3 regions of the Roseovarius sp. MMSF_3298 genome follow, and region 2 is predicted to be linked to each of the others. Evidence: riboswitches for the same ligand, from Rfam matches in the RefSeq annotation. Region 2 holds a riboswitch; each other region holds the start of a gene.
What was found. Region 2 has a riboswitch for cobalamin ahead of RBB18_RS12130 (DUF1636 domain-containing protein). Riboswitches for the same ligand answer to the same signal wherever they lie in the genome.
Positions count from the first base shown of each region.

Region 1: another riboswitch for cobalamin. It lies ahead of RBB18_RS22035 (TonB-dependent siderophore receptor); the one in region 2 lies ahead of RBB18_RS12130 (DUF1636 domain-containing protein).
Region 3: another riboswitch for cobalamin. It lies ahead of RBB18_RS10340 (hypothetical protein); the one in region 2 lies ahead of RBB18_RS12130 (DUF1636 domain-containing protein).

Region 1 covers NZ_JASHIN010000044.1:1,204-10,608, reverse strand. Annotated here, with positions in the region: gene RBB18_RS22055 (acyl-CoA dehydrogenase) at 1-2,029, opposite strand, end outside; gene RBB18_RS22050 (ABC transporter ATP-binding protein) at 2,185-2,943, opposite strand; gene RBB18_RS22045 (iron ABC transporter permease) at 2,940-3,923, opposite strand; gene RBB18_RS22040 (ABC transporter substrate-binding protein) at 3,920-4,774, opposite strand; gene RBB18_RS22035 (TonB-dependent siderophore receptor) at 4,776-6,722, opposite strand; cobalamin riboswitch at 6,848-7,059, opposite strand; gene sucD (succinate--CoA ligase subunit alpha) at 7,272-8,144, opposite strand; gene RBB18_RS22025 (succinate--CoA ligase subunit beta) at 8,144-9,310, opposite strand.
Region 2 covers NZ_JASHIN010000012.1:20,637-30,041, reverse strand. Annotated here, with positions in the region: gene RBB18_RS12150 (precorrin-8X methylmutase) at 1-34, opposite strand, end outside; gene RBB18_RS12145 (cobalamin biosynthesis protein CobG) at 34-1,164, opposite strand; gene cobN (cobaltochelatase subunit CobN) at 1,161-4,436, opposite strand; gene cobW (cobalamin biosynthesis protein CobW) at 4,440-5,492, opposite strand; gene RBB18_RS12130 (DUF1636 domain-containing protein) at 5,489-5,866, opposite strand; cobalamin riboswitch at 5,943-6,143, opposite strand; gene cobO (cob(I)yrinic acid a,c-diamide adenosyltransferase) at 6,177-6,800, shown strand; gene RBB18_RS12120 (cobyric acid synthase) at 6,865-8,310, shown strand; gene cobD (threonine-phosphate decarboxylase CobD) at 8,313-9,287, opposite strand; gene cbiB (adenosylcobinamide-phosphate synthase CbiB) at 9,295-9,405, opposite strand, start outside.
Region 3 covers NZ_JASHIN010000009.1:96,263-105,667, forward strand. Annotated here, with positions in the region: gene RBB18_RS10315 (OB-fold nucleic acid binding domain-containing protein) at 44-439, shown strand; gene RBB18_RS10320 (peptidoglycan-binding protein) at 475-1,002, shown strand; gene RBB18_RS10325 (hypothetical protein) at 1,061-1,723, shown strand; gene RBB18_RS10330 (glycosyl hydrolase family 28-related protein) at 1,749-4,043, opposite strand; gene RBB18_RS10335 (Mrp/NBP35 family ATP-binding protein) at 4,276-5,340, opposite strand; gene RBB18_RS10340 (hypothetical protein) at 5,849-6,121, opposite strand; cobalamin riboswitch at 6,223-6,412, opposite strand; gene RBB18_RS10345 (GNAT family N-acetyltransferase) at 6,490-6,771, opposite strand; gene RBB18_RS10350 (YebC/PmpR family DNA-binding transcriptional regulator) at 6,918-7,667, opposite strand; gene RBB18_RS10355 (SLC13 family permease) at 7,826-9,405, shown strand, end outside.

The DNA.
Region 1 (9,405 bases), on a different contig from region 2:
GGGTGACCTTGGCGTAGCATTCGTTCAGCACCTGCACACCGTCGCGGTTACATCCACCGGCGATACGGCCGACGATGCGGTCGCGGGCCTCGGACTGATCGTACAGAAGGTCGCTGCACTGTGCGGTCAGCTTGTCGCCGGGCTTGCGCTGGGCCATGCCCGGCAGGGTGAAGACACGCAGCAGCCATGCCGCCCAGCGGGCCGGCAGGTTGGCGATGACCTCGTCCAGGGCGGTCTGGATGTTGTGGAACGCGTCGGCGGCCACATAGCGTAGAACCGGCAGGTCGGCCTTTTGGCGGCCTTCGTCCTCCCACCGTTTGAGCGCGGCGGAGAGAATGTACATCTCGGACAGGATGTCGCCCATGCGGCCCGAGATCATTTCCTTGCGCTTGAGCTCTCCGCCCAACGACAGGAAGAGCATGTCGGCGGTCAGCGCATAGGCCGCGGACCAGCGCGACAGCTGCTTGTAGATATCGGTTGCATCGCCCGCCGCGGGGGCCGGTGCGAAGCGGCCGCCGGTCAAGGCCCGGCCCCAGCTGCGGAACAGGGTGCGGGTGCTGTGCCCGACATGGGCCCACAGGGACTTGTCGAACATCTCAAGCGCCTTGTCGGGGTCGTCCTCTTCCAAGGCCAGCATGTTGTCGAGCATATGGGGATGGGCGCGGATCGAGCCCTGCCCGAAAATGATGAGGCTGCGGGTGACGATGTTCGCCCCCTCGACCGTGATGCCGATGGGCACGGCGCGGTAGAGTGGCAGCAGGTAATTCGACGGCCCGTCGATCACCGCCTTGCCGGAATGCACGTCCATCGCATCATTCAGCGCCTCGCGCATGCGGAAGGTCGCATGGGCCTTCATGATCGCCGAGATCACCGACAGCGCGCGCCCTTCGTCCAGCCCGGCGCAGGTCAGGTGGCGTGCGGCATCCATCGAATAGGCGTCGGCGGCAAGGCGTCCAAGTCGCGCCTGCACGCCGCCGAACTTGCCGATGGGCAGGTTGAACTGTTCGCGTATACGGGCGTAGGCGCCGGTCGTGTGGGCCGACAGGGCAATGGCGGCGCAGCCCATCGACGGCAGCGAGATGCCGCGCCCGGCGGCAAGCGCGCTCATCAGCATCATCCAGCCTTCGCCGGCATACTCCTGCCCGCCGATGATGTTTTCGAGCGGGATGAACACATCCTTGCCCGTGGTCGGGCCGTTCATGAACATCGTGGAGGACGGGATGTGGCGGCGACCGGTTTCGACACCCTCGAGGTCGGTCGGAACGAGCGCACAAGTGATGCCGATATCGGGCGTTTCACCCAAAAGGCCATCGGGGTCCCGCAGCTTGAAGGCCAGACCCAGCACGGTGCAGACCGGCGACAGCGTGATGTACCGCTTGGCCCAGTTCAGGCGGATGCCCAGCACTTCCTCGCCTTTCCACTGGCCCTTGCAGACCACACCGTCATCGACCATCGCGCCTGCGTCGGACCCGGCCTCGGCGCTGGTCAGGCCGAAGGCGGGCAGTTCGCGCCCGTCGGCAAGGCGGGGCAGCCAGTAGTCTTTCTGTTCGTCGGTGCCGAACTGGTGGATCAGCTCGCCGGGGCCAAGCGAGTTGGGCACCATGACGGTCACGGCGGCGGCGACAGAGCGCGTCGAGATATAGCGAACGATCTCGGAATGCGCGAAGGCTGAGAACTCCAGCCCGCCATGCGCCTTGGGAATGATCATCCCGAAGAACTTGTTGTCGCGCAGAAACTGCCAGACCTCCGGGGCAAGGTCGCCGGTTTCGTGGTTGATCTTCCAATCGTCGATCATCTCGCACAGCTGTTGCACGGGACCGTCGAAAAAGGCCTGTTCTTCGTCCGACAGTTTCGGCGTCTTGACCGCGCGCAGCTTGGACCAGTCCGGGTTGCCCGAGAAAAGCTCGGCCTCCCACCAGACTTCGCCGGCGTTCAGGGCTTCGCTTTCGGTCTTGGACATCCCGGGCAAAACGCCCTTGGCCCATTTGAAGACGGGCTTGGTGATCGCGCGTGCGCGGAAGCTGGACATGCGGGAACTCCTTTCGGTACAAAACGTGCGGGCTTGAGCAAAAGTTCCGTTGGCGCGCGGTCGGCAAGACCGGCAGCGCATTCGGATGAGACCTGCATCATAGCATTTTGCGCGATGTTCCGGCAGAGGGGGGCCGGAACCCGAGAGCTGGCGCGTCAGCTGAGCGTGTCCAAAGGCTGGAACACCATGCCGCTGGGCGTCTCCTGGAACCAGGCGGTGACGCCGAACACATCGGCCAGGCGCCGGGAGGTCAGAACATCCTGCGGTGGACCATCGGCAACCAGGCCCTTCCCGCCGAGCAGGATGAGCCGGGTGCAGTGGCGTGCTGCAAGCCCCAGGTCATGCAGCGAAACCAGTGAGGATTTGCCACTTCGTGCCAGCGCCGCAAAGGTCTGCATGGTCGAGATCTGGTGTGCGGGGTCAAGGCCCGCGATGGGCTCATCGGCCAGCAGCAGCGGCGTCTCCTGCGCAAGTGCGCGCGCGATCAGGACCCGGGCCTGTTCGCCGCCCGAAAGCTGGGTGGCATCGCGGTGGCGCATGCCGCCGAGTTCCATCCGGTCCAGCGCAGTGTCGACAGCCTTGCGATCGTGGTCGGCGGGGTTCTGGATCGACTTCAGGTGCGGTGTCCGGCCCAGCGTGACCACGGTTTCCACGGTGACGGGCCAGGCGATCTCGCGCGCTTGCGGCATCCATGCCGCTTGCCGGGCCCGCGCGTTCTCGGACAGCGCCGCAAGACTGCATGTTCCGGTGAACGGCAGAAGACCGAGTGCCGCGCGCATCAGCGTGGTCTTGCCGGCGCCGTTGGGGCCGATAAGCCCCACGAACTCGCCCGGTCCGATATCGAAGGTGACGTCGCGCAGAACGTCCCGCCCCTTGAGCGACACCGACAGGTCCTTGACCGAGAGAAGCGTCATATCCGTTCCCGCCGCAGTTTCAGGATCAGGTGCAGGAAGAGCGGTGCGCCGACGAGGGCCGTGAGCACGCCCAGCTTGAGGTCGCGCGACGGAAGGACCACCCGCACGGCGATGTCGGCGGCGAGCACCATCGCCGCACCGCCCAGGGCCGAGGCCCAGAGCAAGCGCGACGGATGCGCGCCGACCAGGGGCCGCAACAGGTGCGGCACCACGAGACCGACAAATCCGATTGCGCCGGCCACCGCCGTGCCCGCGCCGACGACACAGGCGGTCCCCAGCACCAGCGTCAGGCGCAAACGGGTCAGGCCGATGCCCATGGCCTGCGCCGAATCCTCGCCCAGGGTCAGCGCGTCGAGCCCGCGGCCAAGGCCGCCCAGCAGGGCAAAGCCCACCGCCATGAACGGCGCGGCAAGCCAGACGTGGGTCATGGATCGGTCGGCGAGCGAGCCCATCATCCAGAAGACGATCTCGCTTGCGGCGAAGGGGTTGGGCGACAGGTTCAGCACGAGCGACGTCAGCGCAGCCGCCAGCGCCGAAACGGCGATCCCGGCCAGTATCAGGGTCAGCGACGTGCCGCGCGACCCGGCCAGCGCCATGATCAGGAACACGCCGCAAAGCGCACCGGCCAGGGCCGAGAAGGGCAGGGCCAGCGCGAAGGACGCGGCCACGCCGGTGTGGATGGCCAGCACCGCGCCGAACGCCGCGGAGCCGGACACGCCGATCAGCCCCGGTTCCGCCAGCGGATTGCGCAGGTAGCCCTGCATCGCGGCACCGGCAAGACCGAGGCTGGCGCCGATCATCAGGGCCAGCAAGGCTCGGGGCAGGCGGATCTCGCGCATGACAAGCGTCATCGCGCCGCCGTCGTCGACGAAGAGCGCTGAAAGGCTGTCGGTGATGCCGATCTCGGCGGGGCCAATCAGCAGGGATCCGAAGAACAGCCCGACGACCAGCACGCACAGGATGATCGCCAGACGGGTCATGGCGTGTTTTTCGTCAGCCGATGACGGGTCTCGGCCAGCGATTCTATGGCGCGCAGCACGTGGGGCGTGCCACAGACCCAGTCGCTGTCCGTGACCGTGGCAAAGGGCAATTCGGCGCGCAGCGCCTCGACCACCGGATGCTGCATGATCGCCTCGGAGCGCGAGGCGCCGGGATATGGCTGCGAAGTGATGACGATGTCGGGATCAAGCATCGCCAGCGTTTCCAGCTGGATTTTCATCTGAGTGCCGAGCCCGGCCTTGACCGCCGCGTTGTCGAAGCCCGCGGCCTGAAGGATCTGATCCGACAACGTGCCTGCCGGCGACGTATACCCGCTGGCGTAGTACAGCATCGCGTCGGGCCGGTCGCCGCTGTCCTGTTGCAGCGCGGCAAGGCGCGCATCGAAATGGGCGACCATCTCGCGTGCGGCGGACTGCCGGTGCAGAATCTCACCCATGCGAAGAATGTTACTGTGGATCTCTGGCAGGGATCGAGCCTGCTCGAACTCGACCACCTCGACGCCCAGCCGGCGCAGCATGGCGACACTGGCGCGCGTCGTGAAATTGCCCGCCAGAACCAGGTCGGGCTGCATCAGGTAGATTTCTTCGGCCAGGCCCTGGTTTATCACGTAGCCCCGCGCCTCTTCGGTCATCGCCGACATCCGCGGGTCGAGCGAGATGTCGGAAACCGAATGCAACTGCCCCGGCCCGGCAAGCAGCATGGCAAGCTGATCGGTGCAGAGATTCATCGACACGACGCGGCGCGGCGCCTCGGCCGAGGCAAGGCCCGCCCAGCACAGGATCACTGCGAAGGCGAGCCGGGTCGCGACGATATGAAAGCGCCGCGCCGCCATATCAGAAGTTCGCGGTCACGCCGAAGAACGCGGTGCGGCCTTGCGTCGAGTATCCGTCCAGTTCTTCGTAGCTTTCGTCCGTCACGTTATGGATCCGTCCGTAGACCTGGATGTCATCGGTAACTTCGTGGCTGAAGCCGACATTCACAAGCGTATAGTCCTGAAGCTCTACCACATTCGCACCGAGCGACGCCGCGGTGAAGTCGCTGTCGAAGAGCCCGGCGACATGCTGCACCTCGAGGTTCAGGCGGGTGCGGTCATTCGGCATCAGGTAGCCCAGCCGCAACAGCGCCTCGTGCTCGGGGCGCCGGACCTCGACGCTGCCGTCAGGGTTTTCGGCGTCGAGCCAGGTATAGCTGAGCGACATGTCCAGCCGGTCGGTCAGGGCGGCGCTGGCGGCGACCTCGATGCCTTGCCGGTCGCTTGTGCCGGTCTGGTTGACTGGTGTCGAGATCCCCGTGCCAGGGTCGAAGACCGACGTGATCTCGTCCGTCAGTTCCTCGTTGAAATAGGTCACGTCGATCAGGCCACGACCGTTCAGGAATTGCTGCTCGACACCGAAATCCCAGCCTTTGCTCTGTTCGGGTTCAAGGTTCGGGTTGCCGGCGAAGTTGGCGAAGAAGCCGAATTGCTCGATCAGCGTCGGGTTCTGGACGCCGGTGCCATAAGAGGCATGCAGGCGCGTCGTCTGGTTGGGCAACTGGTAGGAGGCACCGATCGCGTAGGTCGTGAAATCCTCGAACTTGTCATTGAAATCGTGCCGCACGCTGCCCTGTAGCGCAAAGCCATTTCCGAAATCGCCCTGGTATTCGAGCGCGATGGCCGTCTGTTCACGCGAACGTTTGACGAGCTGTCCCGGCGCGAAGACGATCGTGGGATCGTTTTCCTTGTAGGTCAGACGCTCCCATTCGGCGGCGAAGCTAAGGGTATGGTTGGCGCTGTTGAGGGTGGGCGCGTCCAGCGCGACCGTGCCGCGATAGGCGACTTTTGCGCGGGTGCCGGAATTGTCCGAATTGCGCACGCCGGCGCCGCTCACACCCTGGCGGTCGATCGTGCCGAAAGACAGGTCAACCCGGTTCAGGAGCCGCCCGCCAAGCGTATCGAGTTCTGCGTAAAGGCCACCATAGGTTTCCTGAAGCGATGTGCCCGACAGGTCATCGACGACAAGACCTGCGCGGGTCGGTGCGCCGAACACGCCGCTGTCGCTGTCGCCGGTGCGGTCGACATGGCGGATACTGCCGCCGATCGTCAGAACCTCGTTCACACGGTAGCGGCCCTTGAGGTTGTAGGTGCGGTTCAGATCGCCGTCATCCTCGCCGCCGGGCGTGCCGGAAATGTCGAATCCGCCGGTTTCGCGCCGCGCAGCGGAAAAGCTGAGTTGACCGCGTTCGGTATTCAGGCGCAGGCCGAGGCGGCCCTCGGTGGTGCCGTCCGATCCCACTTCAAAACCGACGTTGCCAGAGAAACCCGGCTCTTGCGCCGTCTTGGTGGTGATCGAAATGACCCCGCCGATGGCGTTGGAGCCGTAAAGCGCCGATTGCGGTCCGCGAATGACCTCGATGCGCTCGATATCGGCGGCCAGAAGGCCGGAAAAGTCGTACTCGCCGGTATTGGGGGCGGCGACCTCGATCCCGTCGATCAGAACGAGCGTGTGGTTGCCTTCGTGACCGCGCAGACGCACCTGGGTGACGCTGCCATAGGCGCCGGTGCGGGATACGGAAACACCCGGCAGCGACCGCAGCAGGTCCGCGACGTAGACCGCGTTGCGGTCCTCGATTTCTTCCTCGGTGATGACGCTGCCGGCGCGGCCATACGCGCTGCCTTCGATGGGCGTCAGGCCGCCGGAGACGAAGATCGTGCCGAGGTCATAGGGTTCATCCTGCGCGACGGCAGGCTGGATGAAAAGGGCGGTGGTTGCCGCAAGGACGGACTTGAACGGGCGTGACATGGATTGTCCCTCCGGGGCGCGCTTGATGCGCTGATTTTTTGGTTCATGCCTGGAAGGAAACTCTTCGCAGACGGTGCAAGTGTCACCGCTACGGAAGATCCGTTGTCGAAACGCGCCCCGCGTTCGGACAGGGTGATCACCTCGGCAGGTCTCCTGACTTGCGGGTCAACGCTTGGCCGGGTCTTCCCATCATGCGCCGCATGACAGTGACATGGTCCGGCCTCGCTCTCCGCCTACAGTTGCGGGGGCAGTTGCGGAGTTGACGCCTGGCGCGTCGCACCGCATTCCCTATTCTCCCGCCGGAAAGCCGACAGGAACCGAAGCGACTCGGGTGTTAGTGCATGACGCCGGGTGAGGAAAGAGAAAATCCCAACGCGGGACCGGCTGACGTCTTGCCGTGTCAATTTGGTCTGGGTTTCGACCTGCGTCGCACGGTCGTCGGCCCAGGAAACCGAATCCGTAAGTTCATCCGGTGCCTGAGCGGTTTTCTTGAGTGTCCTGGCCTGCCTTCGGGTACGACGCGACAGGTCGTTCGAGAATTTCCCGAAATCAGGACAGGCAGGATTGGACGGTTTCCACCACGGTTCCTGCGTCGCGGGCAATCACGACGCCCGCATCGCGCAGAAGCGAAACCTTGTCATCGGCCGACAGGTTGCCGAAGACCGACAATGTGCCGGCGTGGCCCATCCGGCGACCGACCGGCGCGTGACGCCCCACCACCAGACCCACCACGGGCTTGCCGTAATCGACCGAAGAGAGATACTCGGCGGCCAGTTCCTCTTCGCGTCCGCCCATTTCGCCGATCAGCACCACGGCCTTCGTATCCGGGTCGTCACGGAACTTTTCCAGGCAGCCGACAAAGCCGATCCCGTGCAGCACGTCGCCTCCGACACCGACGGTTGTGGACTGGCCCAGATTGGCGGCGCTGCAACTGGCCAGAACCTCGGACGTGAGCGAGGCCGAGCGCGACGCGATGCCGATCTGGCCCGGCTTCGCGTCGACGGTCGGCATCACCCCTATCTTGCATTGTCCGGGCGTCAGGATTCCCTGGCTGTTCGGGCCGATCAGCATTGTCTGCGACCCTTCGAGCGCCTCCTTGACCCTGCGCATGTCGTGTTGCGGCACCCGTTCGGTGATGCAGACGACCACCTCTATCTCGGCTTCGATCGCCTCGATCATGGCGTCGGCGGCTTTGGGGGCGGGCACGGTGACAAGGCTGGCATTGGCCTTCGTTTCCTTGACCGCTTCGGCGCAGGTGTGAAAGACCGGCAAGCCGAGATGCGAGGTGCCGCCACGCCCGGGACGTACGCCCGCAACGCAGTTCGTTCCGTAACGCATCGCCTGGTCGGTATAGAACGTGCCGGCGCGACCGGTCATGCCCTGAACCAGGAGTCGGGTGTTCTCGTTGACCAGAATTGCCATCAGCGTGCCCCCTTGGATGCGATTTCGACCGCGCGGTTGACGGCCTCGGACATGGTGCCGCAAATCTCGACCGGCACCTTTCGGTCGACGAGAATGCGCTGGCCCCATTCGGCGTTCTGGCCGGCCAGACGGGCGATAACGGGCTTGGTGCCCTTGTTGCGCGAATAGGCGAAGTTCACGCCCTCGGCGATGGTATCGCAGACCGTCATGCCGCCACCATGCACATTCAGCAGGATGGCAGTGACCGAAGGCTCCTGCAGCAGCAGTTCGACGCCGCGGGCGATGTCCATGCTGGTGGCGGTCGTGCGGATATCCATGAAGTTCGCGGGCTTGCCGCCCGCATCGATGATCATGTCGTTCGTGGCCAGGCCCAGCCCCGCGCCGTTGACCACGACCCCGAGGTTGCCGGTCAGCTTGACGAAGTTGATGTTGCTTTTCTGCGCTGCGGTTTCCACGGCGGGCAGACCCTCGCCCGAGACCATCGAATCCCATTCCGGGTGCCGGAACGCGGCACTGGCATCCAGCGCGACCTTGGCGTCGATGGCCATCCAGGTGCCGTCGGGCGTGCGGACGAACGGGTTGATCTCCAGCAGCGCCATGTCGTTCTCGATGAACGCTTCGCAGGCCGACAGAAGTTGCTCGACTGCCTTCTCGTCCTCCATCCCGATGCCGGACAGAAACTCGGTCAGACCGGCGCGATCCGCATCGGGGCTGCCGGTCAGGCTGTGCTTGGCGACTTCGCTAGCGTTCATCTGCGCCTTCTGCTCGAATTCCACCCCACCATCGGGGGAGGCGACGAGCAGCGGTGCGCCAGTGTCGGGGTCTAGTGCGAAGGCAATGTAATACTGGGCGTCATGCTTGACGTCGGCTTCGACATAGACGGCATGCACCGTTTCACCGGTGGCGCCGGTCTGGTTCGTGATCAGTTGCTTTCCCAGAAGCCTGGCAGCCTCGTCCTTTACCGCAGAGGCGGTGGCGGCGAACTTGATGCCGCCGGCAAGGCCGCGCGCGCCCGAGGTGATCTGCGCCTTCACCACGAACTTGCGGGCCGGAATGTTGGCGCAGGCGGCCTCGGCCTCGTCGGGCGTGCGGGCCATCTTGCCCGGCGGCACGGACACGCCGTACTGGGCCAGCAATTCCTTGGACTGGTATTCTGCAAGCAGCATGCGCGGCCTCCCCTCGGCGATGGCTCTTGGTATTTGGTATGTCAAGACTAACAGTCGTGTCAATGAGGTGAGTATGCGTTGTGTTCTCCTATGGC
Region 2 (9,405 bases):
TGGCCGCGCCGTCCTTTTCGTATTCGTATGGCATCAAATGGTCTCGTTCAGGTCTTCGGGGCGGAGGCCCCGTGCGCAGGGTGTGTCCCACGGCGCTCCGTTGCGGACAAGGTCGAAACGTCCGTCGCGCCCGGTCAGGGTGGTGTCTGCGGCGCGAGGAAGGGCGCAGCCCTTGGCGCAGCCGGAGACGTGCAAGGTGCCGGAAACGTGGGGTGCGAGATGGCGGGCGATATCCATGGTGGCCACGGTCGCCTGCGGGCAGAAGGGCGCACCGGGGCAGGCGTGGGCGGACATGAGCGGATTGCCGGGTTCGATGACGAAGGGCGTGTCACCGGGCGTGCCGCCCAACAGCAGGAAGAGACGGTTCAGCATCAGGCGGATGTGCGATGCGCCGCTGGTTTCCAGCAGGGTTCGCAGGTCTTCGGCGGCCAGTTTTCCGAAAGGTGCGCCGAGGATGAAACCTTCGGAGACTGCGCCCGGGATGCAGGAGGCGCTCTGAGGTCGCGGTTTTGCCTGGGTCCAGGCTTGGGGAAGGGGTTGCTTGGCGAGGTGCCGCGCCATGCGGCCCGCCGCGTGGCCGCCGGTGTCGGTGAACCATCTAGCCAGGTCCAGAAGGGCGGATGTGGCCGAGGCCTCTGTCACGGGGCGGGCCTTGAGCGCGCCGTCGGCGCGCAGGAGAAGCGCGCCGGAGGTGTCCAGTTCGAACCGGAAATCCGCCGAGCCGTCGCCAAGGCAGGCGTCGGGGCCGGTGTCGATGGTAAAGCCCATCTTTTGAGGCAGATCGGGCAGGTCCGGAATGGTGGCGAGGACCCTGTCATAGAGTCGGTCGGTCAGCCCGCCCGCATCGCGCCGAGCCGGGACGAGGATGTTGCGATGCCCCTCGATGGCGGGGTCGGCATCAATTAGGCCGAGCGCGTCGAGCGCGGCGAGCAGGGCGGAATGGTCGGCCTCGGCGACGCCGCGCAATTGCAGGTTGGCGCGCGAGGTGAGGTCGATCACGCCGTTGCCGTAACGCTGCGACAACTCGCACAAGGCCAGCACTTGCGCCTTGGTCAGCTCGGCCCGGAAGGGGCGCACGCGCACGACCAGCCCGTCGCCCGACAACATCGGGCGGTGCGCGCCGGGGCACCAGCCCTTGACGATTGGGTGTGTCGCGCCGCTCATGTGCTGTCCTCCAGCCCGGCCCGGATCGCGTTGCGACGGGTTTGCCAAAGCCTAGCCTCAAGCAACGCGCGGAACCTGTCTTGCATGGCGGCATGGGCCTCGGGGTTGGCCTCTCGCAGAAAAGCGTCGGTGTCCGGGTCGCCCAGGGTCGCATCATGGTAGGCGTCGAAGAGATGCGGACCGACGACCTGAGCCAGATGGGCGAAGGCGCCCATGTGGTCGAGCGTGGCGGCGATTTCGGCGGCGCCTCGGAACCCGTGCCGCTTCATGCCTGCGATCCAGCCGGGGTTGGTGGCGCGGGCATGGACGACGCGGGCGATCTCCTCGGGCAGGGTGCGGGCGCGGGGGCGCGCGGGATCGCTGTTGTCGAGATGGTAAAGCTCGGCCCGCCCGCCGGTCACCGATTGCGCGGCGGCGAACCCGGCCTCGTGCGTGGCATAGTCGGCAGCGAGCAAAAGGTCGGTTTCGGGCAGATCCTGAAGGTGAACGAAGCTGTCGGCGTTTTCGACTCGGGCGCGTATACCGGCCTCGTCGCGGGTGGCGTGGTCGCCGTCAAGCGCCCATGCGGAGGCGGAGAGCCAGGCCTTGCCCGCTTGGGTGCGGGCCTCTGCGGTATAGGTTTCGGGCGCTGTGCCCATGCCGAGGCCGAAGCTGCCGGGGGCGGGGCCATAGACGCGCGCGCCCGAGGCGTGACCGGCATAGGGGTTCCAGTCGGGGGCTTCGTCGCGCTGTTCCAGCGCACGTACCGCTTGTGAGTAGAGGCCCGAGAGCGTCGGAAATACGTCTCGGAACAGACCCGAGACGCGCAACGTGACGTCAATGCGGGGGCGGTCGAGTTCGGCGATGGGCAGGACCTCAAGCCCCGAGACCCGTTCCGAGCCCGTGTCCCAGACCGGCTTGACACCCAGCAGGTGCAGGGCCATGGCAAATTCCTCGCCCGCCGTGCGCATGGTGGCTGAACCCCAAAGATCGACAATCAGGCCGCGGGGCCAGTCGCCTTCTTCCTGAAGATGACGCCGGATCAGTTCCTCAGCCAGCTTGACGCCTTGTGTGTGTGCGGCTCGCGTGGGAACCGAGCGGGGATCGGTGGTGAAGAGGTTGCGCCCGGTGGGCAGAACGTCGTCGCGGCCGCGATAGGGCGAGCCGGAGGGGCCAGCCGGGATGCGCCGCCCGTCGAGCGCGTCGAGGAGGGACTGCCGCTCGGCCTGGGCGCTGCAAACCATCGGTTCCGCGTCGGTATCCGGTTGGCCCCAGATGTGCAGGCCGTCGCCGAACATGCTTTCCTTTATGTCGCAGACAAAGCGGTCGATGCGGGTGATCGCCTCGGCGGTCGATGTGGCGCGGTCGAGGCCCAGATCGTCCTCGACACCCAGGGCCTGCGCCTCGGCGCGGATATCGGCCTGCAGGCGGTCGCGGCGGCGGGGGTCGAGCCCGTCGGCGGTCGAAAATTCGTCCAGCAGCGATTCCAGCGTCGACAGGCGGTCGGGTGCTGCGCTGGCCTGCATCGGTGGGGGCACGTGGCCCAGGGTCACGGCGCCGATGCGGCGCTTGGCCTGCGCGGCCTCGCCGGGGTCGTTGACGATGAAAGGGTAGATGACGGGCATCGTGCCGGTCAGTGCCTCGGGCCAGCAGGCGGGCGAAAGGGCGACGGCTTTGCCCGGCAGCCATTCCAGTGTGCCATGCGCGCCGATGTGAACGAGCGCGTCGGCCTGGGTTTGCAGCCAGAGGTAGAAGGCGACATACGCGTGGCGCGGCACGCGGGACAGGTCGTGGTAATCATCGTCGCGGGTCTTGGGCGTTCCGCGTTCGGGTTGCAGCGCGACGATGGCGTTGCCGAGGCGCAGAGCGGCGAAACGGAACTCCCCGCCCACTGCATCGGCGTCGTCTTCGGGCCGGCCCCACGCCAAGTACAGGTCCTCGCGCAGAGGCGCGGGTAGGCGCGCCAGCAGCGTCTTGTACTCCGATAACGCCAGGCGCATGTCGCGCGCCAGCAGGCGGTCTTCCAATGCCGCCGGAGTCTCGTCCACCGAATAGCCTGCCTCGCGCAGGTCCGACAGGATGGCGCGGGCCGAGGCGGGGGCGTCGAGGCCCACGGCGTGGCCCATCTGCCAGTCCTTGCCGGGATAGGTGGAGAGGATGATCGCTGGCCGGCGCGTGGCGGCGGGTGTTGCCGCGAGGTCGAGCCAGCCTTGCACGCGGGCCACGAGTGCGGCGGTCAGGTCCGGTTCGGCCCGGTGTGCGAAGCGGGAGAATTCCAGGTCGGGATCGCGCACGCCCGGTTCCTTGAACGAGATCGTGCCGCCGGTCAGCCGCCCGTCGACCTCGGGCAGGACGATGTGCATGGCAAGGTCGGCGGGCGAAAGACCGCGCTCGGACCCGTCCCAGGCGTCGCGGGTGGAGGTGGCCAGCGCTGCCTGGAAGACCGGCACGTTGCCGGCGTCGAGCGGCGAGGTGCCGTCGTCGCCCTTGCCGGAAAATGCGGTGGCGTTGACGATGGCGTGGGGCGCGTAAGCCTGCACCTGCCGGCGCAGCCAGCCCGCCGCCTCGGGGGCTTTGAGCGACGGGGTGAAGAGGGCGCGGACATGATGGCCCCGTGCCTGGAAGGCCCGCATCAGCGCCTCGATCGGGGCGAGGTCGGCGGCCACCACGTAGGAGCGGTAGAAGACGATCAGGATGCGGGTCTGCGTGACGGGCAGGTCGGCGAGAGGGCAGCAGGCGCCATGCTCGGGCGTCCAGGCGCCGACCATGGGCAGCACCTTGGCCCCGCGCACTGGCGCGGCGTAAAGGCCGGCGGCGAGCGCCAGTTGTTGCAGGGCGGCCTGTGCCGCGACGCTGCCGCCGTTGTCGCAAAGCTCTGCAAGGCGCCGCAAGGTCGAGACGGGCAGGGTGGAATAGGCGTCAAGCCGGGGGTCGGGCCGGCCGTCGGCGGGCAGGACGGCGAGCGCGATGCCTTTTTCCTGCGCCAGGGCCAGCACCTGCTGTAGCCCGTATTCCCAGTAGGGCACGCCGCCGATCAGCCGGATCAGGATGCCCTTGGCGCCGGCCAGCGTCTGTTCGACATAGGTGTCGAGCGACAGCGGATGCCGCAGGGCGGTGAGGTTTGCCAGGCGCACGTCGGGCAGGCTGTCGCGCCGCCGGTGCCATCCTTCCGCGAAGGCGCCAAGGTCGCTGTCGGAAAACGACAAGACCACCAGGTCCGCCGGGCTTTGTCCCAGGTCGGTCGGGGTGTCGGTTTCTTCCAGACCGTGGCTTTCGCGGAAGACGACGTGCATCGGTTACTCGGCCGCCTCGGCCGGAGCCAGTACGGCGCGGATCGCGTCGATATTCACGTCGTCATGCTCGGCGATGACAACGAGGCGCCCGCGGCGGGCCTCGTCCGGTTTCCACGGGCGGTCATATTGATGGCGCACGCGCGCGCCCACCGCCTGCACCAGAAGGCGCATCGGCTTGCCGGCGACGCTGGCATAGCCCTTGACGCGCAGGATGTTCTGGTTGTTGGCGAGATCCTCGATGCGGCGCACCAGATCGGAAGGATCACCCAGTTCCGGGATGTCGATGACGATGGATTCGAAATCGTCATGCTCGTGGTCGTCGTGATCGTCGTGGTGGCTGGGTCGGGCGTCCATGTCATCCTCGGCGGCGGCTTCGAGCCCGAGGATCACGCGGGGATCGACGACGCCCTCGGCGACCTCGACCACGGGCAGGGGGCGGGGGGCTTCGGCGGCGATGACCTCTTTCGCCTTGGCCACGCCGTCGGGGCCGGCAAGGTCGGGCTTGGTCAGCAGGATGATGTCGGCGCAGGAGATCTGGTCCTCGAACACCTCCGACAGAGGGGTTTCGTGGTCGATGCTGTCATCGGCGAGGCGCTGGGCATCGACCCGGGCCACATCGGGGGCGAAGCGGCCTGCCGCGACGGCCTCGGCATCGGCCAGCGCGATGACGCCGTCGACGGTGATTTTGGAGCGGATATCGGGCCAGTCGAACGCCTTGAGCAGAGGCTTGGGCAGAGCCAGGCCGCTGGTTTCGATCAGGATGTGATCGGGGCGCGGATCGAGCGCCATCAGCGCCTCGATCGTCGGGATGAAATCGTCGGCCACGGTGCAGCAGATGCACCCATTGGCCAGTTCCATGATATTTTCCGCCGGGCAATCGGGAATGGCGCAGCTTTTCAAAATGTCTCCGTCGACGCCTACATCGCCGAACTCGTTGACGACCACGGCCAGACGGCGGCCGCCGGGGTTCTGCATCAGGTGGCGCACCAGGGTTGTCTTGCCGGAGCCCAGAAAGCCCGTAATGACGGTGACGGGAAGTTTTGCAAGATCGGTCATTGGTCAGCCTTTGCAGTCAGGGGTGGGATGCGCGCAACGCAGTTGCGCTTGAAATGTTCGGGGCGTTGGCGCCACGGGATCAGCCCGTCCTCGGTCTGCTGATAGAGGACCGCGCCCTCCAGCAGCATGTCGGGATGCGACGTTTCATCGAGATTTCCGTACAGATACGTCCAGCGTTCGCCGCCGCGCATGGCGGCGGTGCAGCCAGCGTCGCAGTTTTGCAGGCATTCGACGGGGGTCACGGTGACGCCGTCGGGCAGCGCACGCGCCGTAACCTCGTCATAGAGGCGCTGGCCGGGGCGGCGCTCGTCCTCGGGAGTTTCCTGCCCCTTGCGGCACTTGATGCAGATCAGCAGTTCTATGCGCGCGCTCATGTGTCCTCCACTGTCGGGGGTGCGCGCGGGGGTGGCGGGTGGCCACCCATCCGAGCCCGGCACACCCCGTCCGGTCCGTCTGTTCCTTCTTGTTGGCAGGTCTCCCGGCTTGCGGTTTCGGGCCCTTCGGCCCACGGTTTCCGGCCTTCCCGGCATTGCGCCAGTGGCGGTGGAAACCTTCCCGGTTCACGGTCGCGGGGGCGGCTGTGCCTGGCGCAATGCGCTGCACATTCCCTTTTCACCTGTTTACACAGGCACCAACACGGTGCGACATGCTGCGAAAACCCACCTTGTGTCAAGGAGACGTCCCATGTCCGACCCGTCCGAAGCGGAAAAGACTGCCCGCCACAACGAGAAGATGAAGAAGATAAAGGCCGCGCGGGACCGGATGATGGCGGACAAGACCGAGGAGAAAGGCTTGGTCATGGTCCATACCGGACCGGGCAAGGGCAAGTCGTCTTCGGGATTCGGGATGATTCTGCGCTGCATCGCGCATGGGATGCCCTGCGCGGTGGTGCAGTTCATCAAGGGCAACTGGGTGACCGGAGAGGCCGAGATGCTGCGCAACCGCTTTTCGGACGAATGCCGGTTCTTCATTTCGGGCGAAGGGTTCACCTGGGAGACGCAGGACCGGGAACGCGATATCGCCGCCGCGCAGAACGGCTGGACCATCGCCAAGGAGCAGATTCGCGATCCCGAGATGAAGTTCGTGCTGCTGGACGAGATCAACATCGCGTTGCGCTATGACTATATCGACATCGACGAGGTCGTGGACTTTTTGCTGCACGAGAAACCGGCGATGACGCATGTCTGCCTGACGGGGCGCAATGCCAAGCCCGAACTGATCGAGGCGGCCGACTTGGTGACCGAGATGAGCCTGGTGAAGCATCCGTTCCGGGATGGGATCAAAGCCCAGAAGGGTGTCGAGTTCTGATGCGTCCTATCGTGGTCCTCGGGGATAGTCGCCAGAGGCCAATACCTGGTATCGAGGTCCGCCCATGCCTGCAATAATGATTCAGGGCACGGGGTCCAATGTCGGCAAGTCGATGCTGGTGGCCGGCCTGTGCCGGGCCGCGCGGCATCGAGGCTTGAGTGTGGCGCCGTTCAAGCCGCAGAACATGTCGAACAACGCCGCAGTGACGGCGGACGGTGGCGAGATCGGCCGTGCGCAGGCGTTGCAGGCGATGGCCTGTGGGGTGACGTTGCACACCGATATGAATCCGGTTCTGCTGAAGCCTGAAACGGATGTCGGGGCGCAGGTGATCGTGCAAGGCAAGCGTCTGACCACGGCAAAGGCGCTGGAGTATTCCAAGTTGAAACCGACGCTGATGTCGGCCGTTCAGGACAGTTTTGCCAGACTGAGGGCACAGCATGATCTTGTGATTGTCGAGGGGGCAGGCTCGCCCGCCGAGATCAACCTGCGGAAGGGCGACATTGCGAATATGGGCTTTGCCGAGGCGGCGGATGTGCCCGTGGTCCTGTGTGGCGATATCGATCGCGGCGGTGTCATTGCGCAGATCGTCGGCACGCAGGCGGTTCTGCCGAAGGCGGATGCCGCGCGTATCGGTGGCTTTCTGGTCAACAAGTTCCGCGGCGATCCGACGCTTTTCGAGGATGGATACCGGGAAATCGAAGCGCGCACCGGCTGGCGCGGCTATGGCGTGGCGCAGTGGTTTCCCGAGGCGTGGCGGTTGCCGGCGGAGGACGCGCTGGATATCGCCGACAGCCCGGTTCAGGGCGCGTTTCACATCGTCTGCCTGCAATTGTCACGGATCGCGAATTTCGACGACCTGGACCCGCTGACGCAGGAGCCGGGCGTGCGCGTGACCATGTTGGAACCGGGGCAGGTGTTGCCGCTTGATTCGGATCTGGTGATCATTCCGGGCTCGAAATCGACACGCGGTGATCTGGACTTCCTCCGCCGGCAGGGGTGGGACGTCGACCTTTTGGCGCATCACCGGCGGGGCGGCAGGGTGCTGGGCATCTGCGGCGGTTACCAGATGCTTGGCCGTAACGTCTCGGATCCGGAAGGAATCGAGGGGCCGCCGGGGGACTCGCCGGGACTCGGATTGCTGGATATCGAGACGGTCATGGGGGGCGACAAGAGCGTGACCCAGGTTGACGCGCACCACGTGGGGCTGGATCTTCCATTTGCCGGGTACGAGATTCATATCGGCCGCAGTGACGGGTCGGACCGCGCGAGACCGTTCGCCAGGGTGGATGGCGTGGCCGAGGGGGCGGTGTCTGCCGATGGTCGCGTGGCGGGCAGCTATCTGCACGGGATGTTCGGCGATGACAGGTTCCGAGCGACTTGGCTTAACTCGAACGGGGCCGATGCCTCGGATCTGGGATATCAAGCCATGGTGGAGCGCACGCTGGATGAACTGGCGGCGCATCTTGAGACGCATCTGGATGTTGCGGGTCTTTTGGCGCTTGCAAGATGAGGTCAGGCGGCGCCGATTGCCTCGTCCAACTGCTGCCAGCGGGTTTGCGGTGGCAGTCCGAGGCGTAGCCAACGGTCTGAATAGGGGAAGATGCGCGACCACACTCTGTGCATTGCGAGGGTCTCTTGTACCTTATGCGCATCGGGCACTTCGTAGGTGCGAAAGAGCGGGGTACCTCCGACCAGCGTCCAGTTGGCGCGGGAGGCGAAGGAATCCAGCCGCGCGGCGTCTTGGGTCAGCCTTTCGACCGTGCGCGCCTGCCACCCGGTGTCGGCCAGCGCCGCGCAGGCTATTTCGATGGCGGGACCCGAGACGGGCCATGGGCCTGCCAGATCGCCAAGACGGTCGGCGACCGCCCCCGAGGCGAGGGCGAAACCGAGCCGCAGGCCCGCGAGACCGTAGAACTTTCCGAAGGACCGCAGGACGACGCAATTGACAGGACAGTCTATGGAGCCGATGGAAAGGTGCGGCTCTGGATCTGCAAAGCTTTCGTCGACAATAAGCAGCCCCACATCGGAGGCGAGGTCGAGTAATGCCTCGGGCGCGGTGCGACGGCCGTCGGGATTGTTGGGGTTGACCACCACCGCAAGGTCCGAGCCACGCAGGGCGTTTACCGACGCGACCTCTTCGACCTGCCAGCCGCAGGCCCTGAGGGCGGCGGCGTGTTCGTTGTAGGTGGGTGCCAGGACGGTGGCGCGGCCTGGCTTGGCCAGCCACGGCACCAGTTGGATGACGCCCTGTGCGCCGTTCATCGGGATGACGCGCAGGGACGTGGCGTAGGCGCTGGCCGCCGCGTCGCGCAACCGCGCCAGGTCGGATTTGCGCGGCAGAACTGCCCAGGCGTCGCCGGAGATCGGCGGCACAGGGTAGGGTTCGGGATTGATGCCCGTCGACAAATCGAGCCAGTCGGCGGGGGCACCGCCCAGCCTTGCAATGGCGGCGTCCAAGTTGCCGCCGTGATCTCGGACTTCCGTCATGATGCCCTTAGAGCAGCGCAAGACCGGCCAGCGCAAGGGCGCAAAGTGTCATCGCGCGCCGGTAGAGCGACAAGGCGCGCAACAGATCTTCGGGGGTCGGATCGGGGGCGGCGCCGTT
Region 3 (9,405 bases), on a different contig from region 2:
GAAAAGAGTTGCGCAAAATCCGCGATGTTCTACCTATGTTCTTATGAGAGTTTTCTCCGAGAGCACGGCCCATGACTGGCCACGCCCGCCTTCCGCGCTGGTGGCCGCGCGCATGGACGACCCGCCGGACGGGGCGCGCATCACCGTCGCGGGCCTCGTCATCCTGCGCCAGCGCCCCGGCACGGCCAAGGGCGTGATCTTCATCACGCTCGAGGACGAAACCGGCGTGGTCAACATCGTGGTCTGGCGCGCACTTTACGAGAAATACCGCCGCGCGGTCATTGCCGGGCGGCTGCTGCGCGTCACCGGCCGTATCCAGCGGCAATCAGGCGTCGTGCACGTCATCGCCGAAGACGTCGAAGATATCTCGCACTTGCTGGATCGCCTGCTGGAGGACGCGGGCGACAGCACACTTCCCCAAGCGGATCAAACCGGGTAAGATACTGCAAAACACGCCTAAAAAGGCACGAGCGGATGATCCGACCGACCCTGATAGCCCCCTGCGCCCTTCTGGCGCTGGCCGCCTGTGGAGACGTGTCCGGCGCGGGTACCGACGCGGTGCAGCGGCTGGACCCCCCCCCACCCGGCGCGGCCCCCGGCACCTGCTGGGCACAAGACACCTCGCCCGCCGTGGTGGAAACCGTGACCGAGCAGATCCTCGTCAGCCCCGCCGAGGTGGCCGATGACGGCACTGTCACGCGTTCTGCCAGCTACCGGACCGAAACCGCGCAGAAGATCGTGCAGGAACGGCGCGTGACCCGGTTCCAGGTCCCCTGCCGCGCTGAACTGACGCCGGAATTCAACGCCTCGGTACAGCGCGCCCTCAAGGCCCGCGGGCTCTATCGTGGGCCGATCAACGGCCAGTTGGATCGCGGCACCCGCGCCGCCATCCGCAGCTTTCAAAAGCCGCAGGGATTTGATTCCGATATCCTGTCCATTGCCGGCGCGCGCCAGCTTGGATTGATCGCGGTCGCCCGCGACACGCCGGACAACCCGGAATAATCGGCTTTCGTTAACCAACGGTTTACCAAATTTAACCAATCTGAACGCGTGAGGTGCAATGCTGCTCAAGCGCGTTATCATTCCCGTTTTGCTGATCGCCAGCGTCGCGCCGGCGCTGGCCGGTCCCTGGATGCGGGCCGAGGGTGAAACCTTCTTGAGCTATTCAATCGAGACCGACTTCGAGAACGGCATTTCCGATGGCAGCGGTTTCTACGGCTCGCTTTATGCCGAGCATGGGCTGACGCGCGGCTTGACCCTCGGCCTCGATGCGGGCGGCCACGAGGACGACATGTCTAAGGCCATCGCGTTCCTGCGCTGGCCCATCGGCGCCACCGACCGCAGCACGCGCATCGTCCCCGAATTCGGCCTTGGGATGGCTCGGGAAACTTTCGCGCTTCGGCCGGCTCTCAGCGTCGGACGCGGGTTTGAGCTTGGGGATACACCCGGCTGGCTGAGTATCCACAGCCGGGCGGTGATCATCGGCAGTTTCGATGGCATTCTGGAAACCGATATCACCTTCGGCCTCAGCCCCCGCCCCGATGCCAAGATCATCCTGCAACTACAGACCGGCATCCCGACGCAAAGTGATCCTTACGCCAAGCTGGCTCCATCCTACATACGCCGCATCGCACCGGGCCGCCACGTCGAACTCGGGCTTGTCGCCGGCGTGGCAGAGGCCGATGATTTCAAGCTGAAATTCGGCCTCTGGCAACAGTTCTGATGCGTTGCGCGACACCTTCCTTGCATCAGATCAGATCGTCGATCCTGATGCGCATCGTGACCGTCCCGCTGACCGCCTTTTCCCAGCGCAAGTTGACGCTGTCCTTGTTCGGTCCTTCCTTTCCGTCGTAGTAAGGCACCCCGAAATAGGCCGTTCCATCGGCTTCGCGGATCGCCCCCTCTGCCACGATCGACTCGACCGTCTGCGCCCAAGCCTCGAAGGGCAGCTTGGGATGAGGCGACACGACCCATGTCTTCTGCGCACTGGCCTCGGTATGTTGCATGACCAACGGGTTTTCCACCTGGATATTGACGTTGAAATAGGCGTTGTCCTCGAAGCGGATGCTGCGGAACCGCTCGAAGTTCATGGTCGCAAAGCTGGTGTCGATGCCCTCGAAGCGGTCAATCGGCCCGTCGATCAGGCGCACCGTGTTGCCCGTGACCGTCAGCCCGTTGATGAAGTGCCCCGGCCCATACGGTTTCACGGACAGGAAATTGAAAGAGGGCGCAGTGCTCTGGCTGAGGAAAACGTTACTGGTGATGGACAAAGCGCTGAACGAAAATTCGCTCGAGAAATCGGGCGCCTCGTCATACTCGTTGGTCCACTCGATCGAGCCGTCGCAGATATAATTGCCGGTGAAGGTGCCCCGGTTGTTGGTCCGCGCCATAACGAAAATTGCGCTGCGTGGACCCGGATCAGCACTGTCGCCCTGGAAACAGTGGTTGCCCATGATGATGCTGGACGATCCCGCCAAAATCGCGAAATGCTTGAAGAAATTGCACCGGCAATTGCGGATCTTGATGTCGTTGCCGTTGCAGTTCACCCCGATCGTTGTCCGGTCGGGCACCAGCAAAGGACTTTCCCGCGACAAAAACTGGCAGCGGTCGATCATCATGCCCTGGTCGCCCTCGCCGTGGCTGGTGATCCCCCGGTCGCGCGGCTGTGTGAAGAAACAATCCCGGAAATGTATGGCCGATCCCGCGGGGGGCAGCAGCACGGCACTGCAATCGCCGCCGCACTGGAACTCGACATTCGATACCGCGAATTTCGAGATCTGCGAGAAGCCGCTGAAATCCCACATATATTTGAACCGTTTGAACGTGTAGTTCTGCGTGCCTTCCGCATCAAAGAGCGGGTGACTGAGGGTAACGGTCTGGGCACCGACGTTTTTGGAACGCACATAGACCTCTCGGCCAACCCCGTTGCCCGTGACCAGCGAACCGACCTGGATATTGGCCACGTTCGCCACGTTGGTCAGTCGCTTGTTGTCGTTGGCGTTGTACGTTGCCTGCGAGGTGACAGTATCGGTGTCCCAGTTCGCCCCCGGAAAAACCGAGAATTGCGCGTTCTTGATCACGTGTCGCGTCTTGTAGGTGGTCCGGTTCGGCACGGCGGCCTGCATGTCCACAGGTTCGCGCAGCGCCACCTTGCGGCCTTTCATGTCCAGCTCCACGTGGCCGGGGTTGTTCAGCAGCGCCTGGTAGGCCTTCTTGAACGCCGTCCCGGTTTCACCGCCGAAAGCGTCCACGTATTTGGAAAAGTCGAAATCGTTGACCAACTCGAAAATCTTGTCGACTGGCATGGTGACCTCGCCCTCGAACTCGACCTTGCTTTGCATGGTCAGGCTGTCGCCCAGAAAATACGTACCGGCGGGCACCAGCACGGTCCGGCCATGCGCCGCGGCATCCGCGGCCTCGAACGCAGGCAGGTCATTGGTGCTGCCATCCCCTTTCGCGCCGTAATCGCGCACGTCCACCAGTCCGACCAGATCGCGCAGGAAGATGCTGGTTACATCCTCGATCCTAATGTCGTCGATCCGCACCACGCCGCCATTCGGCCCCGTCAGGTCGATGCCGAAATGGCCATACAGGGGCTCTGTGCCCCAGACCATATCGACACCGCCGCGGTCGCCGCTGCCGACAATAGCCGTGACCTCGACCACCTCACCATAGTTGGTCAGCGCCACGCTCGGGCCGGTCTCGACCAGGCCGTTGACATGGGCGCCGCCCGCACCGCCGGCCCAAGCCGCGATGCGCACGTTCGGCAAGTTCCCGGCAATTGCCTTCACCCGCGCGGTGATCTGAAGGTAACAGCCCGGCAGGATCGGCGTCTCGCCCATGTACCGCAGTTTCTGAACGCTTTGGGTTTTCTGGATCTCCAGCGCCCCGCCGAAATCCTGATCGGCAGGTACGAAGGCGGCGTTGGCCGCCCCGTCATACGTGTCGGACCCCGGCGTGCCGTTCCCGCTCGACCAGACGTCCAGCCCGTTCGCATAGGCCGGCGGCATGAAGGTGATGCCATCGGTAATTGCCTTGTTCATGAATTTCCCTTTCCGCGCCAGGGGGCCGTCCCCAAGGCGTCACATGTTTGCCAGCCATAGGCGCGAAACGGAGCGCACCCGGGCTTCGGGAAATATCAACGGGGAGTTAACGGGACCTCAGGACACCGTGACGGTGCCCGACCTTTGGCGGCCTATGCCAATGGCGGTGTGAATTGTACCTAAAGTGGGTAAAAACCCACTATATCAGGCATTCTCATAGGCCGAATTGGGCCTACGCCATTCCGCCCTGCACCAGCCGATCCGCCAACCGCGCATAAGCCTCCGACACCGGACCGTCCTCCAGCGCCACGGGCCGCCCGGCGTCGCCGCCCAGCCGTGTGTCGAGGTCGATCGGCAAGGCCCCCAACAGCGGCAACTCCAGCCTCTCGGCCTCCTGCGCCACGCCGCCATGGCCGAAAATCGCCGCCTCGTATCCGCATTGCGGGCAATGGAACATCGACATGTTCTCGATCAGCCCCAGCACCCGCGTCTTCAGCGTGTTGAACATGTCGATCGCCTTGCGCGCATCCAGAAGCGCCACATCCTGCGGCGTCGAGACCACCAGTGCACCGGTGGGCGCCGCCCTTTGGCACAGGGTCAACTGCACATCCCCCGTTCCCGGCGGAAGGTCCACCAGCAGCACGTCCAGCTCGCCCCAGTCTACTTGGCTTATCATCTGCTGCAAAGCCCCCATCAGCATCGGCCCTCGCCAGACAACGGCGCGGTCCTCTTCGATCATCAGTCCGATGGACATCATCTTGACGCCATGTGCCTCCAGCGGAGTCAGGATCTTGCCGTCCGGGCTGCTCGCCCGCTCGGTCACGCCCATCATGCGCGGCAGGCTCGGCCCGTGTATATCGGCGTCCAGCAAGCCCACGCGCCGTCCCGCCCGGGCCAGTGCCACCGCAAGGTTCGACGCCACGGTCGACTTGCCCACGCCGCCCTTCCCGGACGCCACCGCCAGAATCGACTTCACCCCGCCTGGGCGGATCGACGCGCTTCCGCCCTCGGGGTGCCGGCCCACCTTCAGTGACGGGGTCGGGGCCTCGGGCGCCTGTGCGGTCAACGCCACCTGCGCCGAAGACACTCCCTCGACCGACAGCGCCGCGCGCTCGGCGGCTGCTCTCAGGGGCTCCATGTGGCGGGCCATCTCGGCAGTGGGCGCCTCCAGCACGAATCGCACTTCGCTGCCTTCGAGTCGCATCGCACGCACCATGTCGCGTGAAATCACGGTACCACCGTCCGGCAATTCAAGCCGTTCCAGCTCCTGGCGCACTTTGTCGAGTATTTCCGTCATGCCCTGCCTCCATGCATCTGCGCCGCCAAAAGTCGCATTTCTGAAAGCAGGCACAACCCCCGTTTCAATCCCGCACAAAAAACCGGCAAATAGATGATATTGCACGCAAAAAATGAACTATTCTTCTATGCGCTTCCTGCATAGCCGCGTTGCAGCAAAATCTATTGTGCAAGCGCAGCATATCGCTATCTTTAACTCAACAGCGAACGAAACGGCCACCGCGCCAAACGCTCGCTAAAACAATCAGGTGCTTCTCCTCCCGTTTGGCACCTGTTCGGGATACCGCCTCTCCTCCCTTGTGCGGTCCCGGCAAGACCTGGGCTCAGAACGAGCCCAACTGTAACGAACGGTCCCTTCCTCCTCCCTGGGACCCGACGTAAAGAACGGCGGCGCCTCTCCTCCTCCCTGGCGTCGCCGTTTTTTTTGCGCGACACCATCCTTTCATCTTCCGGACACCTGAACCGGATGCGCCCCGCCGCACGTGACAACGGGGCCAAATTCCGTAAGCTCAGTGCATGACCCGAGCCGCGCGCCCGCGCCGTCCGCGGGCCATCGCTGCCGCATGCCGCGCCTCTTCCAGGAAATCGACGAAGGCACACGCCGCAGCACTGCCCGGGTTCTGCACAATTGGCTCGGCCAGCGCCTCGCGCAACACGCGCGCCGTGACGGTCCCCGGATAGGCGAAAACCCATTCCAGGAATCCCAGTCGCGCCACGGCCTCGGCCTCCGCGCCGGTGGCGCCGCTGCGCTCCAGTCCATCCATGATCGGTGTCAGGTTCATGTCTTCTGCTCTTCCTCCGGCCACACCCCGGGCCGGACTGGGGCGAAGGAAAGCCGCGCGAGAACCGCTTTTCGGTCCACCGCCCGTACCGCCCCCCGCGGTTCGACGTTCACCCCAAGGGCTGGTTTCCGGGCTTGGCGGGGGTGCGGATACGCGCGCCTTCCCGGGGCATCTTGCCCCAGTGGCCCTCTGCGGTATCCCCCATCCTTACCGTTGCGGGGGCAGCGCCGGACTTTCACCGGCTTCCCAATTCTCCACGGCTTTCGTGGCACCTTCGGGACCATCATCTTGCCGCCAACCGGCCTCTGGCGCAACACGCGATTGCGACCTTGAAGGGCCTCCCGACGACACATGCGTCAAACCAGCCCTCAGGCCAGAACGTCGGCCCATTCGGGATGCCGTCGAAACTGCGCCGCGGCAAAGGGGCAAAGCGGCGTGATCTTGCGGCCCGCCGCCCGGGCATCCTCCACCGCGCGCGTGACCAGCGCCAAACCCACACCATCGCCACGATATTCGTCCGGCACGCCGGTATGGTCGATAATCATTCCCGAGCTTCCCAACTTGGAATAGGTCAGCTCGGCCTCCGGTCCGTCACCGATGCGGGTGACATAGCGCCCCTTGCTCTCGCCGTCCTCGTGTTCGATCTGCATGTCTGTCTCCCATGGCCGAGCGCAGGATGCCGCACCGCCGACGAAAGGTCCATCACACTGTACATCGCGTGCCGTATGCACGACGCCGAACCAAACGCAAAACGGCGCCCCGAGGGGACGCCGCTCCATGGTCCGGGCCGGCAGGATCACTCCGCCGCCAACTGCTCCATCACCTCATCGCTGGCCTCGAAATTCGTCGTGACGTTCTGCACGTCATCGTCATCCTCCAGCGCGTCGATCAGCTTCATCAGCTTCTGCATCGCTTCCAGGTCCAGCTCAGTCGTGGTCGTGGGCCGCCAGACCAGCTTGGTTTCGTCACTCTCGCCCAGCTCCGCCTCCAGCGCGGTGCTGACGTCGTTCAGATCGGTATCCGCACACCACACGGTATGCCCGTCCTCGCCCGATTCCACGTCCTCGGCCCCGGCCTCGATCGCGGCCATCATCACCGTATCGGCGTCGCCCGCATCCGCCGGGTAGGTGACCTGCCCCTTGCGTTCGAACATGAACCCGACAGAACCAGTCTCGCCCAGGTTCCCGCCATGCTTGGTAAAGGTCGAGCGGACCGTGCTGGCGGTACGGTTGCGGTTGTCGGTCATCGCCTCGACAATCACCGCCACGCCGTTGGGGCCATAGCCCTCATAGCGGATTTCCTCGTAATCCTCGCCGTCGCCCGCGACCGATTTCTTGATCGCCCGGTCGATATTGTCATTCGGCATCGACTGCGACTTGGCCTGCTTGATCGCAAGGCGCAGGCGCGGGTTCTTGTCGGGGTCCGGATCGCCCATTTTGGCGGCAATCGTTATCTCCTTGGAAAATTTGGAGAAAAGCTTTGCCCGCTGGGCATCCTGACGCCCCTTGCGGTGCTGAATATTCGCCCATTTTGAGTGGCCGGCCATGACGCGCCTCCGATGACATGTGTAAAGTTCACGCCTCTATAAATCAGGCGCGGGCCGCTGTGCAATCCCGGCAATCGACTGTTGCGCCGCCGCCCGTTGCCTCTAGGCTGGCCGGACGGGCCGCGCCCGTCAGACCACTCCGGAAAGACCTCGCCCAGATGACCCAGGACCAGATCATACTCTTCGCGCTTTTCGGCGGCGTGTTCGCGCTACTGCTCTGGGGCCGCTACCGCTACGATATCGTCGCGTTCGGCGCGCTGATGCTCGGCGTGGTGCTGGGTGTCGTGCCCACCGAGCAGGCCTTTACCGGCTTCGGTCACCCGGCAACGATCATCGTGGCCCTCGTCCTCGTTGTCTCCGCCGGTCTGGTACGCTCGGGCGCGGTCTTTCTCATTACCCGGACGCTGGTCGACAGCTCGCGCAGCCTCGGCGCGCATATCACCATCATGGGCGGCATCGGCGGCGTGCTCTCGGCCTTCATGAACAACGTCGCGGCACTGGCCCTGCTGATGCCCGTCGATGTCCAGACCGCGCGCAAGGCCAAGCGATCTCCGGGGCTCAGCCTCATGCCGCTTTCCTTTGCCACGATCCTTGGCGGCATGGTCACACTTATCGGCACGCCCCCCAACATCATCATCGCCGGCATCCGCGAGGACGCCTTGGGGCAATCCTACTCCATGTTCGACTTTGCCCCCGTCGGCGCCGTCACCGCGCTTGCCGGTCTTGTCTTCGTCGCCCTCATCGGCTGGCGGCTCATTCCGGCCCGCGACGACAGCGGTCTGCACGCCGCCGAACTGGCCGATTACCTGGCCGAACTCACCATCCCCGAGGACAGCGCCCAGATCGGCAAGCGCCTCGCAGAGTTGCAGGAGGATGCCGACAGCAACGACGTCGCGCTTCTCGGCGTGGTGCGCGACGGCAAACGCCGCTATGGCCGTGCCCGCAACACCATTCTGCAAGCCGGCGACGCGCTGGTGATCGAGGCCACGCCCGACGCGCTGGATGAGTTCCGCTCCGCGCTGTCTCTCGCCTTTTCGGACTCCAAGCGCGAGGACAAGGTCCGCGCCGCCGGCGACGGGCTCGACATGATCGAGGTCGTGGTCCCCCGCGACGCCCGCATCGCCGGCCGTACGGCGCAGTCCGTGGGCCTGAATTGGCGTCAGCGCTCGGTATTGATGGGCATCTCCCGCCGCGGCCGCCAGATCCGCGAGCAAGTGCGCAAGACAACGATTCAACCGGGCGATATCCTCCTTCTGCTGGTCCCGCACGAAACCGGCTCGGACGTGACCGAGTGGCTGGGCTGCCTGCCGCTGGCCGAACGCGGGCTGAAAGTGACGCAGGACCGCAAGACTTGGGCTGCCATCGGCATCTTCGGTGCCGCCGTCGCCGCGGCCAGCTTTGGCCTGCTCTACCTGCCTATCGCGCTCGGGCTGGTGGTCATGGCCTATGTGCTGACGCGCATCGTCCCACCGTCGGAGCTCTACACCCATATCGAGTGGCCCGTGGTGGTGCTGCTCGGCTCGATGATCCCCCTGGGTGCCGCATTCGAAGAGGCGGGCGGCACCGCCCTGCTCGCGGGCGGCCTCGTCGACCTGACGGCAGGCTTCCCCGCCTGGGCGATCCTGACCGTGCTGATGGTGGTCACGATGACGCTCTCCGACGTGCTCAACAACACCGCGACCACCATCGTCGCCGCCCCCGTCGGCATCCAGATGGCCAGCACGCTCGACGTCTCGCC